2 regions of the Enterococcus spodopteracolus genome follow, and region 2 is predicted to be linked to the other one. Evidence: predicted binding sites of a transcription regulator. Region 2 holds the regulator's gene; the other holds the start of a gene.
The links. Region 2 encodes NrdR, which represses ribonucleotide reductase genes. Its sites were predicted from a motif close to ACACNATATATNGTGT; they were not measured.

Region 1: the regulator NrdR is predicted to act here: its motif matches at 2,039-2,054, upstream of P3R27_RS05465 (deoxynucleoside kinase).

What each region holds. Positions count from the first base shown of each region.
Region 1 is NZ_JARJHD010000003.1:85,977-94,425, forward strand. It holds gene P3R27_RS05460 (lytic polysaccharide monooxygenase) at 1-1,188, shown strand, start outside; gene P3R27_RS05465 (deoxynucleoside kinase) at 1,321-1,977, opposite strand; gene mvk (mevalonate kinase) at 2,274-3,221, shown strand; gene mvaD (diphosphomevalonate decarboxylase) at 3,214-4,191, shown strand; gene P3R27_RS05480 (phosphomevalonate kinase) at 4,204-5,289, shown strand; gene fni (type 2 isopentenyl-diphosphate Delta-isomerase) at 5,286-6,329, shown strand; gene P3R27_RS05490 (gluconate 5-dehydrogenase) at 6,371-7,174, opposite strand; gene kduI (5-dehydro-4-deoxy-D-glucuronate isomerase) at 7,190-8,032, opposite strand; gene P3R27_RS05500 (sugar kinase) at 8,049-8,449, opposite strand, start outside.
Region 2 is NZ_JARJHD010000002.1:293,737-302,185, reverse strand. It holds gene P3R27_RS04295 (diacylglycerol/lipid kinase family protein) at 1-428, opposite strand, end outside; gene pepT (peptidase T) at 629-1,861, opposite strand; gene P3R27_RS04285 (Nif3-like dinuclear metal center hexameric protein) at 1,877-3,001, opposite strand; gene P3R27_RS04280 (tRNA (adenine(22)-N(1))-methyltransferase) at 3,003-3,695, opposite strand; gene P3R27_RS04275 (hypothetical protein) at 3,918-4,349, opposite strand; gene dnaI (primosomal protein DnaI) at 4,533-5,459, opposite strand; gene P3R27_RS04265 (replication initiation and membrane attachment family protein) at 5,459-6,841, opposite strand; gene nrdR (transcriptional regulator NrdR) at 6,864-7,349, opposite strand; gene P3R27_RS04255 (hypothetical protein) at 7,808-8,140, opposite strand; gene coaE (dephospho-CoA kinase) at 8,198-8,449, opposite strand, start outside.

The DNA of each region.
Region 1 (8,449 bases), on a different contig from region 2:
GGTCCTGTGATTTATGAACCACAATCTTTAGAAGCGCCAAAAGGATTTCCATCAGCAGGTCCTGCTGACGGACAAATCGCTTCTGCAGGCGGTGCTGTTGGAAACAACTTCAACTTGGACCGTCAAACTGCGACAATGTGGACAAAACAAGACTTAAACACAGGTCCTAACACATTCACTTGGCGCTATACCGCAACTCACCCTACAACTAAATGGCATTACTACATCACAAAAGCTGATTGGAATCCAAATGATCAATTAAATCGTAGCGATTTTGAATTGTTAACAACGATCAACCATGGTGGCGCTCAAGCTGCAACCAACCCATCACACTCAGTGAATATTCCTAGCGACCGTCTTGGTTACCATGTTGTTTTAGCTGTTTGGGATGTCCACGATACAGCAATGGCATTCTATCAAGTAATCGACGTAAACTTGAAAGGTGACTCGGTAATTCCAGTAGCACCTACAGCACCACGTAATGTTCGTGCAACTGACGTGACTTCTTCAACTGTTCAATTGACTTGGGATGGACAAGCAAATGCTTCATCATTCAACGTTTACCGTGACGGTCAATTATTAGGAAATACAGCTTCACCAGATTTCAGCGATCAAAACTTAACTGCGGAAACTACATACACATACGAAATCGAGGCAGTAGGCCAAACAGGATTAGTTTCTGAAAGAACATCTTTATCTGTAACAACTTTATCTGAAACGGCAGAAGAAAAACCGACTGCACCTAGAAACTTACATTCAATGGGTCAAACAAGCTCAAGCGTTTCATTGATGTGGGGAGCTTCAACACACTCGAAAGGAATCAAACAGTATGATATCTTCCGTAATGGCGAGTTGATTGGTTCAACTGCTGAAACTGTTTTTGAAGTAGAAGGTCTAACTCCTGAAACGCAATACTCATTTGTCATTCGCGCAATCAGCAATGAAGGCGATGTTTCAGATGCAAGTAACACATTAACAATCACAACTGATCGCGATGAAAACGGTGGCGGTGAAGTCGTTACTGGACGTCAATGGACAGTAGGAAGCTTCTTCTCACCTGTGTCTTATACAGCCGGTGAAGAAGTTGTACACAACGGTGTGACTTACATTACTTGGCAGTCTCACTTGAACTACGGTGATACAAACTGGGCACCAGGAATTGCTCACTCATTATTCTATCCTAAATAAATCACTCACTCCCCTTTGTTCGACTAAACAGCGATTGAAATAAGCAAGAGGCAATCACTCATTTGTGGTTGCCTCTTTTTTGTGATTTTTTATTTGGACAATTCAAAGTTCCATTTAAGTCAGAACATTTTTTTATACGCTGATTTCTTCGCGGATCTCCGTTAGTTTTTCTTCAATCATTTGTAACACTTGCACTCTAGCTGCTTCATCTTCCACAAAGTTCAAGCAGTCCCCGTCGATTTGAAGCTTAGGACTTTCACTATAAGCTTCATACCATTCATCATAACGGCGATTCAATTCTTGATAATACTCATAGAGACTAGGATCAAAAGAAAGTTGCTCATATGCCCGTCCTCTTTTTTCGATCCGTTCTAACATGGTTGAAAAAGATACGCGAATATGAACCAATAGATCGGGATGTTTTTTCGATGCCGCATAGGGCAATTCTTCCATCATGTTCGCCAATAATTCATCGTAGACTTGGACTTCTGTTGCTGTCGCTCGACCAAGATCTGCATTTAAATGAAATAATAATGAATCTTCATAGATCGAACGATCTAACACATTGTTATCCTCTTGCATCGCTTGCTTGATGCTTGCAAATCGCTTATTCAAAAAATAAATTTGCAATAAAAACGCATATTGTTCAGGGTTTGCATAAAACAAAGGCAATACTTCGTTGTCATCGATTGATTCGTAAAATGCCTGACTCTTAAAATGGTCAGCAATCATTTTTGTTAAGCTTGATTTCCCTGCTCCTATCGTTCCTGCTAAAACAATCACACTCATTTCCCTCCAGCTCACTTCTCCCACTAAATACAGTGTTTTTTTCTCATATTTCTAAATATAACCCCAATATCTTGTGGTGTCAAACGAAATCAACAAGATTCTTTCCTATGAAAAATCAAAATTTTATTAAGAAAATCACGTTTTTTATCGAGAAATCGTATTCTTTATTTTACTTCTTGACTGGTTTTAGTAAAATAAAGAAGGACTGTTTTTTTGGACAAACATTGCGCACATAGTAATAGGCGCTTTATTTTTTGTTAAAAAGCTACTCTTAGAGGAAAAGAAGGAGTTGTATTATGGCAATTCATGGCCAAGGGGAATCGAGTGGAAAACTGATTTTAATGGGTGAGCATGCTGTCGTTTACGGCGAGCCTGCCATTGCCTTTCCGTTTTATGCAACAAAAGTAACAGCTACACTTGAAGCACTCCAATCATTCAATAAAGATCAACTTATTTCTTCCTACTATATAGGAAATTTACATGATGCACCACATGCGTTGAATAATATCAAACAGCTGATTGCTGGTCTGAAAACTCACTACCATGTGCAAGACACCTTGCGTTTAACGATTGAAAGCACCATCCCTGCAGAACGTGGGATGGGTTCCAGTGCAGCCGTAGCCACTGCGATCACACGAGCTTTTTATTCCGCCTATGAGTTGCCATTATCACGAGAACAATTATTGGCACATGTGCAAGTTTCTGAAAAAATCGCACATGGAAACCCCAGTGGAATCGATGCTGCCGCAACAAGTGGATTCGAACCGATTTATTTTACAAAAGGCCATCCTTTTGATTATTTTGCGTTGAATGTCGATGCTTTCTTGATTGTCGCTGATACGGGAATCAAAGGACAAACACGTGCAGCGGTGAAAGATGTCGCACACCTTTTTGAGAAAGATGCGCAGAAAACTGGACAAAAAATCCAACAACTAGGATACTTGACGAAACAAGCTAAAAAAGCAATTATCGACAATTCACCAGAAAAACTAGCTGAAGCAATGAATGATGCCCAGCGCATTCTAAAAAGTTTGACGATCAGTAATGACTTTTTAGATACTCTGATCGCTACCGCACTTGCTGCTGGCGCTTTAGGTGCAAAATTGACCGGTGGCGGACGTGGTGGATGTATGATTGCCTTAGCACAAACAAAAACAGAAGCTCAAGAAATCAGCCACGCACTAATACAAGCAGGCGCAGCTGAAACTTGGATTCAAGGATTAGGAGTACATACCTATGCTTAGTAGTAAAGCCCGTGCTTATACAAATATCGCCTTGATCAAATATTGGGGCAAAAAAAATGAAGAATTGATTCTTCCGATGAACAACAGTTTATCTCTCACACTCGATGCTTTCTATACAGAAACCGAAGTGATTTTTTCAGATTCGTTCACAGATGATCTGTTTTATTTAGATCATGAATTACAAACAGAAGCAGCCACCAAAAAAATCAGTCACTTCCTTGATCTTGTACGCATACAAGCGAATACCAACAAACGCGCAAAAGTGATCAGCCATAACTTTGTTCCAACAGCCGCAGGGTTAGCTTCCTCTGCAAGCGGTCTAGCTGCGTTAGCTGGCGCCTGTAATGAAGCCCTAGGACTCGAATTGGATAAACAAGCCTTGTCCAGATTGGCTCGTCGCGGCTCTGGCTCTGCTTGTCGTAGTATTTTTGGTGGCTTCGTGGAATGGGAAAAAGGGCATGATGACCAAACTTCATATGCGCAACAAATCTCTTCTAATGGATTTGAAGACGAACTCGCCATGGTATTTGTATTGATCAATGATCAACAAAAAGATGTATCTAGTCGTGATGGGATGCGTCGAACAGTGGAAACTTCGCATTTTTATCAAGGGTGGCTTGATTCAGTCGAAACAGATCTACGGGAGCTGAAACAAGCAATCGCTGAAAAATCGTTCCAAAGAATGGGTGAAATCATGGAGCGAAATGGGTTAAAAATGCACGGCACCACGTTAGCGGCTAATCCACCCTTCACCTACTGGTCTCCGGATAGTCTGAAGGCGATGCAAGCAGTTCGTGAACTACGTGCTTCAGGAATCCCTTGCTATTTCACCATGGATGCGGGGCCAAATGTCAAAGTGTTAGTTGAAAAGAAAAATCAAACGGCAGTTCAAGAAAAATTCATTGAATTATTTAGCCGTCAGCAAGTGATTCTTGCTCATGCTGGGCAAGGAATCACGATTATTGAATAAAGGGAGATTGTTATGGTTGAAGTATCTGCACCTGGAAAACTTTATATCGCTGGAGAATACGCAGTTGTCGAAACGGGGCATCCTGCAATTATCGTGGCAGTCGATCAATTCGTCACAGTAACAGTAGAAGCTGCTCGGAAAGTAGGGAGTATCCAATCTGCACAATATAGCGAGATGCCTGTGCGTTGGACAAGACGAAAAGGCGAACTCGTTCTAGATATCCGTGAAAACCCGTTCCATTATATCCTTGCTGCTATACGTTTAACTGAGAAATATGCACAGGAAAAAAATATTCTTCTTTCATTTTATGATTTGAAGGTAACCAGTGAATTAGATAGCTCAAATGGCAGAAAGTATGGACTAGGTTCTAGTGGCGCAGTAGCGGTAGCGACTGTTCGAGCATTGAACCAATTTTACGCACTGCATTTATCTCAGCTTGAGATATTTAAAATTGCAGCTTTAGCTAATCTAGCTGTCCAAGACAATGGTTCTTGTGGCGATATTGCGGCTAGCTGTTATAGTGGTTGGATCGCCTTCTCCACTTTTGACCACCAATGGCTCAAAGAACAAGAATCAAGTAAAACGATCAGTGAATTATTAGCGCTCGATTGGCCTGGTTTATCTATTGAATCCTTACACACTCCGGAAGATCTCCGTTTATTGATTGGTTGGACTGGTAGTCCTGCCTCTACTTCCGACTTAGTGGACCAAGTACATCGCTCTCGTGAAGATAAAATGGCGGCGTATCAACAATTCCTTGAAGATAGTACGCTTTGCGTCAACACGATGATCAAAGGTTTTAAAGAAAACGACGTGGCTTTGATCCAAGAAATGATTCGTAAAAATCGTGAATTATTGCGTGATCTGTCTGCCATCACTGGCGTGTTGATTGAAACACCGGCATTAAATAAACTATGTTGTTTAGCTGAACAATTCGAAGGCGCGGCGAAATCTTCTGGCGCTGGGGGTGGGGATTGTGGCATCGTGATCGTCGACCAAAAATCAGGTATCCTTCCATTAATGAGTGCTTGGGAAGAAGCTGAGATCACCCCGCTTCCATTACATGTCTACCATCAACAGAAAGAGGCCAAATTATGAATCGAAAAGATGAACATGTATCATTAGCCAAAGCATTTCACAACAAACAGCTAAATGAATTTGACTTCGTTCGACTTGTCCATCGGCCACTTCCACAAAGCAAGGTTGATGAAGTGTCTTTGCAGACTGAAGTTGCAGGTTTTACTCTTTCTAGTCCTTTCTATATCAATGCCATGACTGGCGGTAGCGAAAAAACAAAAAAGATCAATCATGACCTTGCACAGATTGCTAAAAGTGCTGGATTGATGGTTGCTACCGGTTCTGTCAGTGCTGCCTTGAAAGATCCTTCCTTGTCAGATTCTTATACGGTGATGCGCGATGTCTATCCCGAAGGGAAGATTTTAGCGAATGTTGGTGCTGGCACCTCCGTCTCACGTGCCCAAGAAGCCGTACAGCTCTTCCAAGCGGATGCGTTACAGATCCATTTAAATGCACCACAAGAATTAGTCATGCCTGAAGGAGATCGCGATTTTTCGCAATGGAAAGAACTGATTACAGAAATCCAACAAACCCTTGATGTACCAGTAATCGTAAAAGAAGTGGGCTTTGGGATGACAAGGGAGACCATCATTGAATTATCTGAACTAGGTATCAAGACGATTGATATCAGCGGGCGTAGCGGTACGAGCTTCACACAAATCGAAAATGCTCGCCGTAAAAAACGTGAATTGGCGTATTTGACGGATTGGGGGCAATCCACTGTGTCCTCCTTACTTGAAGCAAATGAAGCAAATACAGCTGCCGAAATCATCGCTTCGGGTGGCATACGAAATGCTTATGATATCTTTAAAGCGTTGTGCCTTGGTGCGAATGCTGTAGGGATTTCCGGAACAATCTTGACGCACTACATGACACACGGGATCGAGGAGACGATTGCTCTTATGGCACAGTGGCAAGAAGAACTACGAATGCTCTATGCCATGGTCGGTGCAACAAAAACAAGTGATTTAACAAAACAATCCTTGATTTTGTCTGGCCCTGTCAAAGAATGGTGTGAAGCCAGAGACATCCCAATATCAAAATATGGTCGACGCAAATAAAAATGACGAGTGCATCGTATGCACTCGCCATTTTTTGTTTATTATGGTTGTTTTCCAATATAAGCTAAGATACCGCCATCTACATACAAGATATGTCCGTTAACAAAATCAGAGGCACGTGATGCTAGGAAGACAGATGGGCCAGCTAAGTCGATCGGGGCGCCCCAACGAGCGGCTGGTGTACGCCCAACGATAAATTGGTCAAATGGATGACGCTCCCCGTTTCCTTGTGTTTCTCTTAAAGGTGCTGTTTGCGGAGTCGCAATGTAACCTGGTCCGATCCCATTACATTGGATGTTGTATTGTCCATATTCTGAAGCAATGTTTTTCGTCAACATTTTCAATCCGCCTTTAGCAGCAGCATAGGCACTTACTGTCTCACGGCCAAGCTCACTCATCATTGAACAAATATTGATGATTTTCCCGCCACCTTTTTCAATCATATCAGGGATAACTGCTTTCGACATGATAAACGGTGCATTTAGGTCCACGTCGATAACTTGACGGAAATCTGCCGCATCCATTTCGATCATCGGTGTCCGTTTGATGATTCCTGCATTGTTGACCAAAATATCGATTGGACCAACTTCTGATTTGATTTGTTTGACCATTGCTTGTACTGCTGACTCATCCGTCACGTCACAAACATAGCCTTTTGCTTCGATGCCAATTTCTTTGTAGTTGGCAATTCCTTCATCTACTGATTCCTGAGTTAAATTATTGAAGACGATCGTTGCTCCAGCTTCTGCTAATGAGCGAGCGATCTCAAAACCGATTCCGTATACCGCACCGGTGATTAAAGCGACTTTATTGTCTAAGCGAAACATATCCATCTTGAATGACATTTTTATCTTCCTTTCTTATTTCAATTGATCCATTGCTACCATGTCCATATCTGTGTACGTGATATTTTCACCGCACATTGCCCAGATAAAGGAATAGTTACTTGTACCAACACCTGAGTGGATCGACCAACTCGGTGAAATCACGGCTTGTTCATTATCTACAACTAAATGTTTTGTTTCATCTGGTTTACCCATCATATGGAACACCCGAGTATCTTCATTTGCATAATCAAAATAAACATAAGCTTCCATCCGGCGTTCATGTGTATGACAAGGCATCGTGTTCCAAGAACTACCCGGTTCTAAAATGGTATAACCCATCTGCAATTGACAGCTTTCACATACGTTTGGATGGATATATTGGTAGATTTTACGCTCATTCAATGTGACACCTTCGCCGGTTTCCATTGGCTTCACTTGATCGATGCTGATTTTTACATTTGGATATTTATGATGTGCTGGCACAGAACTAATATAAAATTTTGCAGGATTTTCTGGATCTACAGAGGAAAAGACTACATGCTCCGTTTCTTTACCGATGTAATAGCCATCTTGTTTCTTCATTTCTTCTTTTTCGCCATCGATTTCAATCAATCCAGGTCCGCCAATGTTGATAACACCAAGCTCGCGACGTTCTAAGAAATAAGTAACACCTAGTTCTTTATCTAGTTTGATTTCTAATGGACTAGTGGTTGGTGTTACGCCGCCGAAGATCATACGATCATTGTGTGTATAAGTAAGACTGATTTTTCCTGGAACAAATACTTTCTCTACTAAAAATTCATTTCTCAATTGTTCTGTTGAATAATGACGAATATCCTCTGGGCTATGTGTATAACGTGTTTCCATTTCTTGCATGTTGATAGATTCTCCTTTATCGAATGATTTTTCCAGAATCGCTAGTAATAAAACTAGCAACTTCTGCTTGATTGAATTGATTGCAATCTCCATGGATCGTGTGTTTCAACACAGAGGCTGCTGTCGCAAAATCAATGATTGTTTGTGGTTGCATCTCTGCTAAAATTCCATGAAGCAATCCTCCAGCAAATGCATCTCCTCCACCCACACGATCAACGATCGAAGTGATTTGGTGAACTGGTGATTCAAAATATTGACCATTCATCCATAAGGTACCTTGTAGATCATTTTCACTTGCTGAATGCACCGTACGTTTGGTTGAGTAAAACGTTTGGATGTTGGGAAATCTTTCTTGCATTTTTTCGTAATAATAGATAAGTGGATTTACTGTCGTTTCAGGTGCTTTTGCTATCCCTA
Region 2 (8,449 bases):
AATATGCCAATAGTTAAAGTAGAAATGACTACTTTATCATTCACTTTCCCATAATCGATTTTGCGGATCGTTTCCTCTAACATCATCGCTGCGGCTTCTTCTTTCTCAAAAGGAATGCCTAACACTTTCGCTAAGTTATTGATCGTTCCACCAGGCAATAAGCCAACATGGTAATGGTCTAATTCATCTTGGAATGCTTGGATGATATGATGGATCGTGCCATCACCACCAATGATGACTAGTGTATCTACCTCATGTTCTTTTGCTTTTTCCCTCAATGTTGCATCTTTGATCGACGGTCCAGTTTCCGTTAGATAAACCTCTAGTTCTGGTCGGTGTTTTGCGACATACTCTTTGAACCATTCAGCTAATTGTTCCCCTTCATCCTTTCCTGAACTTTTGTTATAAAATACCAGTAACTTCTTCATAAACCATATTCCTCCTACTTTCCTGCAAAAAACAAAGGGAGTGGATGCGAAATAAACGCTCACCCTCCCCCATGAACAGTGATTCGAGCACTGACTAAAATAGCCTCGAATCAATCATATGTCAACGCAGTGTAGCAATCAACCAATAATGTGAGATTATTGGTTGAAATTTAATCTTTTTTACCAATGAAACGGATCGATTACACCTGCGTATTCAACTCCGCGATTTTAACAATCACATCTGTCGCTTTTTCCATGACTTGTAGGGACACAAATTCAAAACGTCCGTGCATGTTTTCGCCACCCGCAAATAGATTTGGTGTTGGTATCCCCAGATAAGAGATTTTTGAGCCATCTGTCCCACCACGTACCGGTTCGATCACTGGCTTGATATCTAAATCGATCATTGCTTTTTCAGCTAGATCAACGATACTCATATCCTTTTCGATGATTTCACGCATGTTGTAGTATTGATCATACATTTCTACTTGAATACGCTCTTGGTCAAACCGTTGATTCATTTTTTCTTGCATGCTTGTGATCATTGCTTTTCTTGCTTCAAATGACTCACGTTTATGGTCACGGATGATATAGCTCATTTTCGCCTCTTCTGGACTACCATTCAATGCCATCAAATGGAAGAATCCTTCGTAACCATCTGTTTTTTCAGGAACTTCATCAGCTGGTAATTCATTGTGGAAGTCGATCGCTAATTGTAAAGCATTGATCATTGTATTCTTCGCTGTACCAGGATGGACATTTTTCCCTTGGATCGTGATGTTTGCTTGCGCTGCACTAAACGTTTCGTATTGTAATTCTCCTAAAGGTCCACCATCGATCGTGTAAGCAAAATCCACGTTGAACTGTTCTACGTCAAATTTATCCGCACCAACTCCGATTTCTTCGTCTGGACCAAAAGCAACTTTGATCTCCCCATGAGGAATTGAAGGATTTTTCAACAAAATCTCCATAGCTGTCATAATTTCTGCAATACCTGCTTTGTCATCTGCGCCTAATAATGTCGTACCATCAGTGGTGATCAACGTATGGCCATCATAATTTTTTAAATTAGGGAAATCTTTGACATTCAAGGTAAAGCGCCCTTCTTTATCTAGAACGATCGTTGATTCGCCATCATAATTTTCAATGATCTGAGGATTTACGCCTACAGCATTGAAATCAGCGGTATCCATGTGAGCAATAAAACCAATCGAACGTACGTCATGATCGATATTACTAGGTAGTGTAGCAATCACAAAACCATTTTCTGTATTGTATGTTACATCAGACAAGCCTAGATCTTCTAATTCTTTTTTCAAAACTTGCGCAAACTCTACTTGCGTTTGCGTAGATGGCGTAGTATGACTTGTTGGATCGGATTGTGTTTCCGTTTTGACATATCTTAAAAATCGCGGTAATAAGTTCTCGTACATAAATGACTCTCCTTTTTATTTAAATTCAAATGGATTGGTCGATGTTTCTGAAACAAAAAAGTCAACCGTCCAATTCTCTTCGTTTTTCCACTTTTCAAACTTCTTTACAAATTTTTCCTTGCACAATGATTCGATATAATGGCCAGGATCAATTGCAGCTAATCCTGCACTTTGCATATCTTGCGCTGTATGGAAATAAATATCGCCAGTAATATAGACATCCGCTCCTTGAGCCAAGGCAGCGGGATAAAACTTCTCACCACTCCCACCACAAATAGCGACTCGTTTGATCATTTTTTGTGGACTTGTCGTTGGGCGAACCACACGTAAACCTTCCAATTGAAAAACTTCTTTTACATGGGCTGCGAAATCATCCAAGCTCTGTTCTTTTGCTAGTTCCCCAATACGACCTAATCCCCAGGTTTTAACTGGTGCATCGATCGAGAACAAATCAAATGCTGGTTCTTCGTAAGGATGTGCTGTAAACATCGCTTGTAAGACTTTCTTTTCTATATTTTCTGGGAAGATCACTTCGACTTTGGCTTCTTGGACTTGTTCAGCACGGCCGACTTCACCAATTGTTGGATTCGCCCCAGCTTTTGGACGGAATCGACCTTGGCCGATAGAGGTAAAACTTGTACTATCATACTCTCCTTGTTCTCCGGCCCCCGCTTTTGCTAAGGCAGCTCTTAAACGCGGAGCATCCTCCACTGGAAGGTAACTGATCAATTTTTTATAGCCACGTTCATGTGTTTGAACAAGATGACCTGTGACCTCAATTCCTAATTGCTCACAAAACCAATCGTTCAACCCATCTTCAATGATATCCATGTTTGTGTGAGCTGCATAGACTGCAATGTCATGTTTCAACAAATCAGCGTACATTTTTTCTTGTGGAGAATCAGTGATCAAGCGTTTGACTGGTCTAAAAATAGGGGGATGTTTTGCAATCAAAAGATCGATTTTTTTCTCAATGGCTTCTGCCACCACTTCTGGTCGGACATCTAAAGTCATCATCACACGTTGGATCGGTTTGTCCAAGGTGCCGATATGCAACCCAACTGGATCGCCTTCTTCTGCTAACCATTGCGGGCAATAGCTTTCAAATTTTTTGATGAAATCTTGTGCTTTAATGGACATGTCATAAAACCTCCTTGATCCATTCCACCTCTTGTTGGATTGTCTCATATCTGTTTTGTTCACTCGCATTTTTTAATTGCTCTAAGATCACTTCACGTTGTTTAAGCTCACGTTGCCATTTTGCCGAAAAAGTAGCGTTTTTCTCTTCGAGTAAGAATGGCCCAAACATCAGCTCTTTTTCAGAATAATCGATGGGCTGTTCTTTCTTTTCAGCTACGATGATCTCATAGATTTTTTTGTTTTCTTCGATGATTTCTTCTGCAATGATCTGATAGTTATTTTCTTTTAGCCACATTCTTAGCGTTTTTTCGCCAATATTGGGCTGTAGAATCAAACGTTCTTCTCCCGATAAGCGCTGGTTTTGCCGACCAGATTCTAAAATGTCGCGAATCAAAGAGCCTCCCATGCCAGCAATCGTGATCGCGCTGATTTGATCGTGCTTTTCGATGGCATCTAATCCATTAGCCAAGCGTACCTCTATTCGCTCAGACAGTCCATTTTTCATCACCTGTCGTTTTGCCGATTCATAGGGTCCTTTAACGACTTCTCCAGCTACAGCAAAGTCGATTTTCCCTTTTAGCATCAATGCGACGGGTAAGTACGCATGATCTGAACCGATATCTGCTAAACGAGCAGCTTCTGGTACAAAACGTCCGACAGTTTCAAGACGTTTCGATAACTCTGTGTGATTCATTGTTCCACTCCTTAACTACTGAATGTTTGGATGTCATCCAATTTGTCACGCCTTTGGACAAACACTTACTTATCAAAGTTATCCTACTTATTTACGCTTTTATGATAACTATTGTTCTTATTCCTATCATAACATTAGTTTATGTTCAATAGAAAAAAGAACTGGGAAAATATCCCAGTCTTTTTTTAACAATTAATCAAAAGATCTCGATTGATTCTTTTTTTATTGGGCAGTGATCTCAATGATCGAATTTCCAGGAACTTGTGGAGGGATCGACATCGTCATGACCGCCATTTCTACCAATTTAAATTCGATCTTTTCTCCTTCTTTCAAGGAATCGACACCACCAGTGATTTGATCCACTGAAGCATTTAAGATCACTCCATCATTGCTGAAGGATGTACCGATATTTGCTGGATCTTTTATTTCTTCTACATCTTTGACGGTGATTTGGTATACATCACCTTCCGCTTCGCCGAAGCTTTCGATCGTACCTGTAAACACACTTTGCTTTTGTTCGGTAGAACTATCTGTTTCCACTGTCGATTCTGCATTGATCGAATCGATTGAACCTGTACTTCCTTCTTCGTTGCCGCAGCCTGCCAATGCAAACAAGAGACCGGCAGCAACTAGACCAGTTAAAATAGCTTTCATCATACATCCTCCGTGTAATTTCTTGCGTTACTGCTTTGATGATTCCATCCGGTTATTTCCTCAAGTCCATGGATTCGTTTCATCTTAACTTTGTTCATTTTATGAATTTTTATTGAAAAGGTGAAAAACAGTGACAGTTGAGTAGATACTCCAACCTGTTTCTGTAAAAATCATTTAATACCATTAGCCATTTCGGCGATTTCGGCCTGTCATTTCGATTTCTTTTGTCAAATAGCGGATTCGTTCCATGATCCGTTTGGCTTTCAACGGTTCCTCATCGCCTCGTTGTGTCACCGTCAAATGCTGTTCTAATTCGTTCATCGTGAAGTTTGAAGAAAAGAACGTTGGCAATTGTTCTTGCATTCGAAACTGTAAGATGACACCAAATACTTCGTCACGGATCCAACTACTCATCGCATCCGCTCCAATATCATCGATCATCAAGATCGGCGATTTCTTCACCGCATCTAACTTCTCAGCCACTTGATCTTTACCGATGGCCTGCTTCATTTCAACTGCAAATGTTGGAAAATGAACCAACGTTGTGGTGAATCCTTTGATTGCCAGTTCTTTCGCTGTTGCACCTAAAAGATAGGTTTTCCCGATACCAAAACTTCCGACCAAGTACAACCCTTTGTGAAAGCTTTTAGGATCAGCTGAATATTGTTCAACGAAGTCTAATGCTTCTAAGCTTGCATAGCCACGTCCATCTGTTCGTTCGAAATTTTCAAAGGAAGCAGATTGGATGTCTTTGGGCATATCCATTGCTTTCACACGACTCTTGATCTCTTCTTGTTTTTGACGAGCTAAGAGCGCTTCTGTCGGCACGTAGGTGACGTCGACATAGTGGAAGTTCAATGTCAATTTTGGTTCATATCCGGGAGCGATCATGGTTGGATCATTCGTTTGATATTTTCTTTTTTCTTGGACATACTCATAGAGTTTGGCATAACTTTTTTCGATATCCGCTTGCGTCAGTCGGTCTTGATGGGCTGACAGAAAGGCTTGAACGTCCGCATCATTCAAAACTTCAGCAATCATCTCGGAATACTTTTCTTGGTAGTTGCGTTTACTGATGATTTTCTTCAGTTCTTTTCCCACATCTTCCATTAGCTCTCACCTTCCTTTTTAGCCAGATACTCTTTGAAGCGACGATCGATCTCGGCTTTTTTCTCTGTACTGATTTGTGTTTCGTCTTTTGGTTGATTGACCCAATCAGGCAATTTTTCTCGCCTTACATTTCGTCGATAATTGGACGTGTTGTTCTGTTTTGACGCTTTCGGTTGCTTCGCTTTCGTACTCAATGTATGGAGATGCTCAATCGCTTCTTCTGGCATACTGATTTTTTTTTGCGCCCACTCATTAGCGATCGTATTCACGAAGCTCGCATTTAAGCTCGCATGGTTTTTTATGACTAACACATAGTTGATCAAAATGTTGATGACACTGCTAGACAGACCAGATTGGGTGACCAAATCTTGCAACAACCAATTTTCCTGTTTGGAAACATACCCGCCTTTTTCTTTTTTTATCGCTTCGAGATAACGCATCGGTGGGGTTTGGCGTGCGACTTGGATCAATTGTTGTGCAGCACTAGGCAACGCCTGATTGACAGGGACACCTGTTTCAGCAGACTGATCGGTAACCAGAGTGTTGCTCGATTGTCGCAACGTATTCTGCTGTTGCTGCCGTAACAAGACGATCCGTTGGAGTTCTTTTAAAGATACTTCTTCTGTCGTAAAATCAAATGACTGTAGAATCAACTCTCCTAAAGTCAGTTCATCGAAGCCATAGAGTTGTTGGTATGTTTTCGCTTGTTGCAGAACTGGTTCTGTCAACTGATTGATGTGTTGTTTCTTCAACCAATCGGTTAAAAACGTCCAGTCAAACGAGTCTGAATCTGCGATCAATGATTTGGGTTCAACAGGTGTGAATTTTTGCTGGATCGATTCCACTTGTTCTTGGTTTGCTGCATAGACTGTTTCATTGAACCGATAGACTTCCAAAAACTTCTTAGTGATTTTTTGATAGCCTTCATGCGAAAGATTTTTTGGCTTAAATAATTCTGTCAATTGGTTGAATCGACGTTCGCCAACTTTTTCTAGAAGTAAAAAAGAAAGTAACGTATCATTGAAAAACGTAGGAACGTCCATCGGTTCTAACACCTCATAAAGAAAACAATTACCCAAATTTTCATCTTTTTTGAAATAGACTTCTAAAAGACCGATTCCTTCTAATTTTTTTCGTGCCTCATAAAATTGCGGTAAGCCACAACTTAGACTACTCAATAAATCGGCGTGTAGTCCTTCAGGACCTACGCCAGTTTCTAACGAGATCTCCGAATACAGCGTCAAGTAAAGACTCAACGCTTCTCCCCCGATCAATGGTTGGTAAAGGAATAACAAGGCAGACTTTCCTTCTTCTTTTAAAGGACTGCTCTTTCTTCCTTGGTAAATATTTTTCGGTTGTAATTCTTTCCACGCATTTTCCAAGGAATACTCCCTCCTTTATTAATTACGCATCATTTTCACTATTACCCGTATCTTTTGCTTTATCAACAATATCTTGTAATTCTTTCAAAAAGACAGACATATCTTTGAATTGACGATAGACACTCGCAAAGCGAATATAGGCGATTTCATCTAAGTTGACTAAATCTTCCATGACGTATTCACCGATCAGATTAGTTGAAACCTCATTTTCGCCAAGACTTCTTACACGATTTTCAACATGGTTGACGATCTGTTCCATTTGTTCCATCGCTACTGGACGTTTTTCGGCAGAACGGATCAATCCACGTAAAATCTTGTCACGATTGAATTCTTCTCGTTCACCATTTTTCTTGATGACTAATAAAGGTGCCGCTTCAATTCGCTCAAAGGTCGTAAAACGGAAGGAACATTTTTCGCACTCACGGCGTCTTCTTATCGCACGACCATCGTCAGCTTGACGACTATCGATCACTCTTGAGTTGTTATGTTGACATCTAGGACATCTCATCGTAATTTCACCTCTCTTGGTGTAGTTTAATCGCTTATTTGAATGTACCAAATGAAGTTGTTCTATCAGTCAACTCTTTCCACCAATTATGGATCATTGGTCTTAAGAAGACTGGTTTTCAACACTAAGCTTAAAAATTATAAAATATGAAAAGGATTTTTTCAATTTATATCTTATTACTCAGTTCAAAGTGATTTTCACAACTTCACTGCTTATTGTTTTAGATTTTTTTCCACTGATTTTTTATTGAACTAATTCAAGTGGATCGTAATAAACGTTTTCTTATTACTAACTTTAGTATAACATGAAACAATTAAGCAATGCGACTGTCCCAGTTAAAAAATCGCTTGAAATGAAAGATTTGTTGTGTTTTTATCTCAACGAACGAAAACAGACTGGTGTTTAGCACCAGCCTGTTTCTTTTTGATTTTCTATTTTACTAAATGCTTGGGTAATCCCTATAGTTTATCTTCGATTCCCGTGTAATGTTTCATTCGTTCTTCTTCGATTTTTTGTTCTGTTGAACGATGATCGACTTGGGGGTCTTGGTTTACTTCAGGGCTTGTTTCTGGATCTTTGCGTTCTGTGGTTAAGTCCTGTCGCTTGGATTCTTTTTCGACATGTTGGTCTTCTAACTCAGCAATTCTCGCCCGATATTCATCTTCACGAATTTTACCTTCTTCTGCTTGGATCTGGCCCTTTTCCTGTAAATCTTCTTTGTGGAGAATCTCACCAATTTTTTCTTTCGCAGAACCTACTACTTTATCTTTTTGGTTTTTGAATGTACCCATCGTATCATCTCCCCCTCTTTCTTTATATAAATAGCATAGCAAAATGTTGCGATTTACTCAAAGAAAGCGATTAAGCAACAACCATTTTTTAATTACAGCGGATAAATCTTCCTTGGTTTGGCGATTATCAAATACGATATCCGCACGTCGTTTCTTTTCCTCGATTGACAGTTGGCTTTTCACTCGTTGTTCTGCTTCTTGTTTCGATAATTGATTGCGTACCATCAAGCGTTCGATTTGCTGAGATTCAGGAATATAGACAACTGCGACGGCATCCATCTGTGTATCATACTGTCCTTCATACAATAA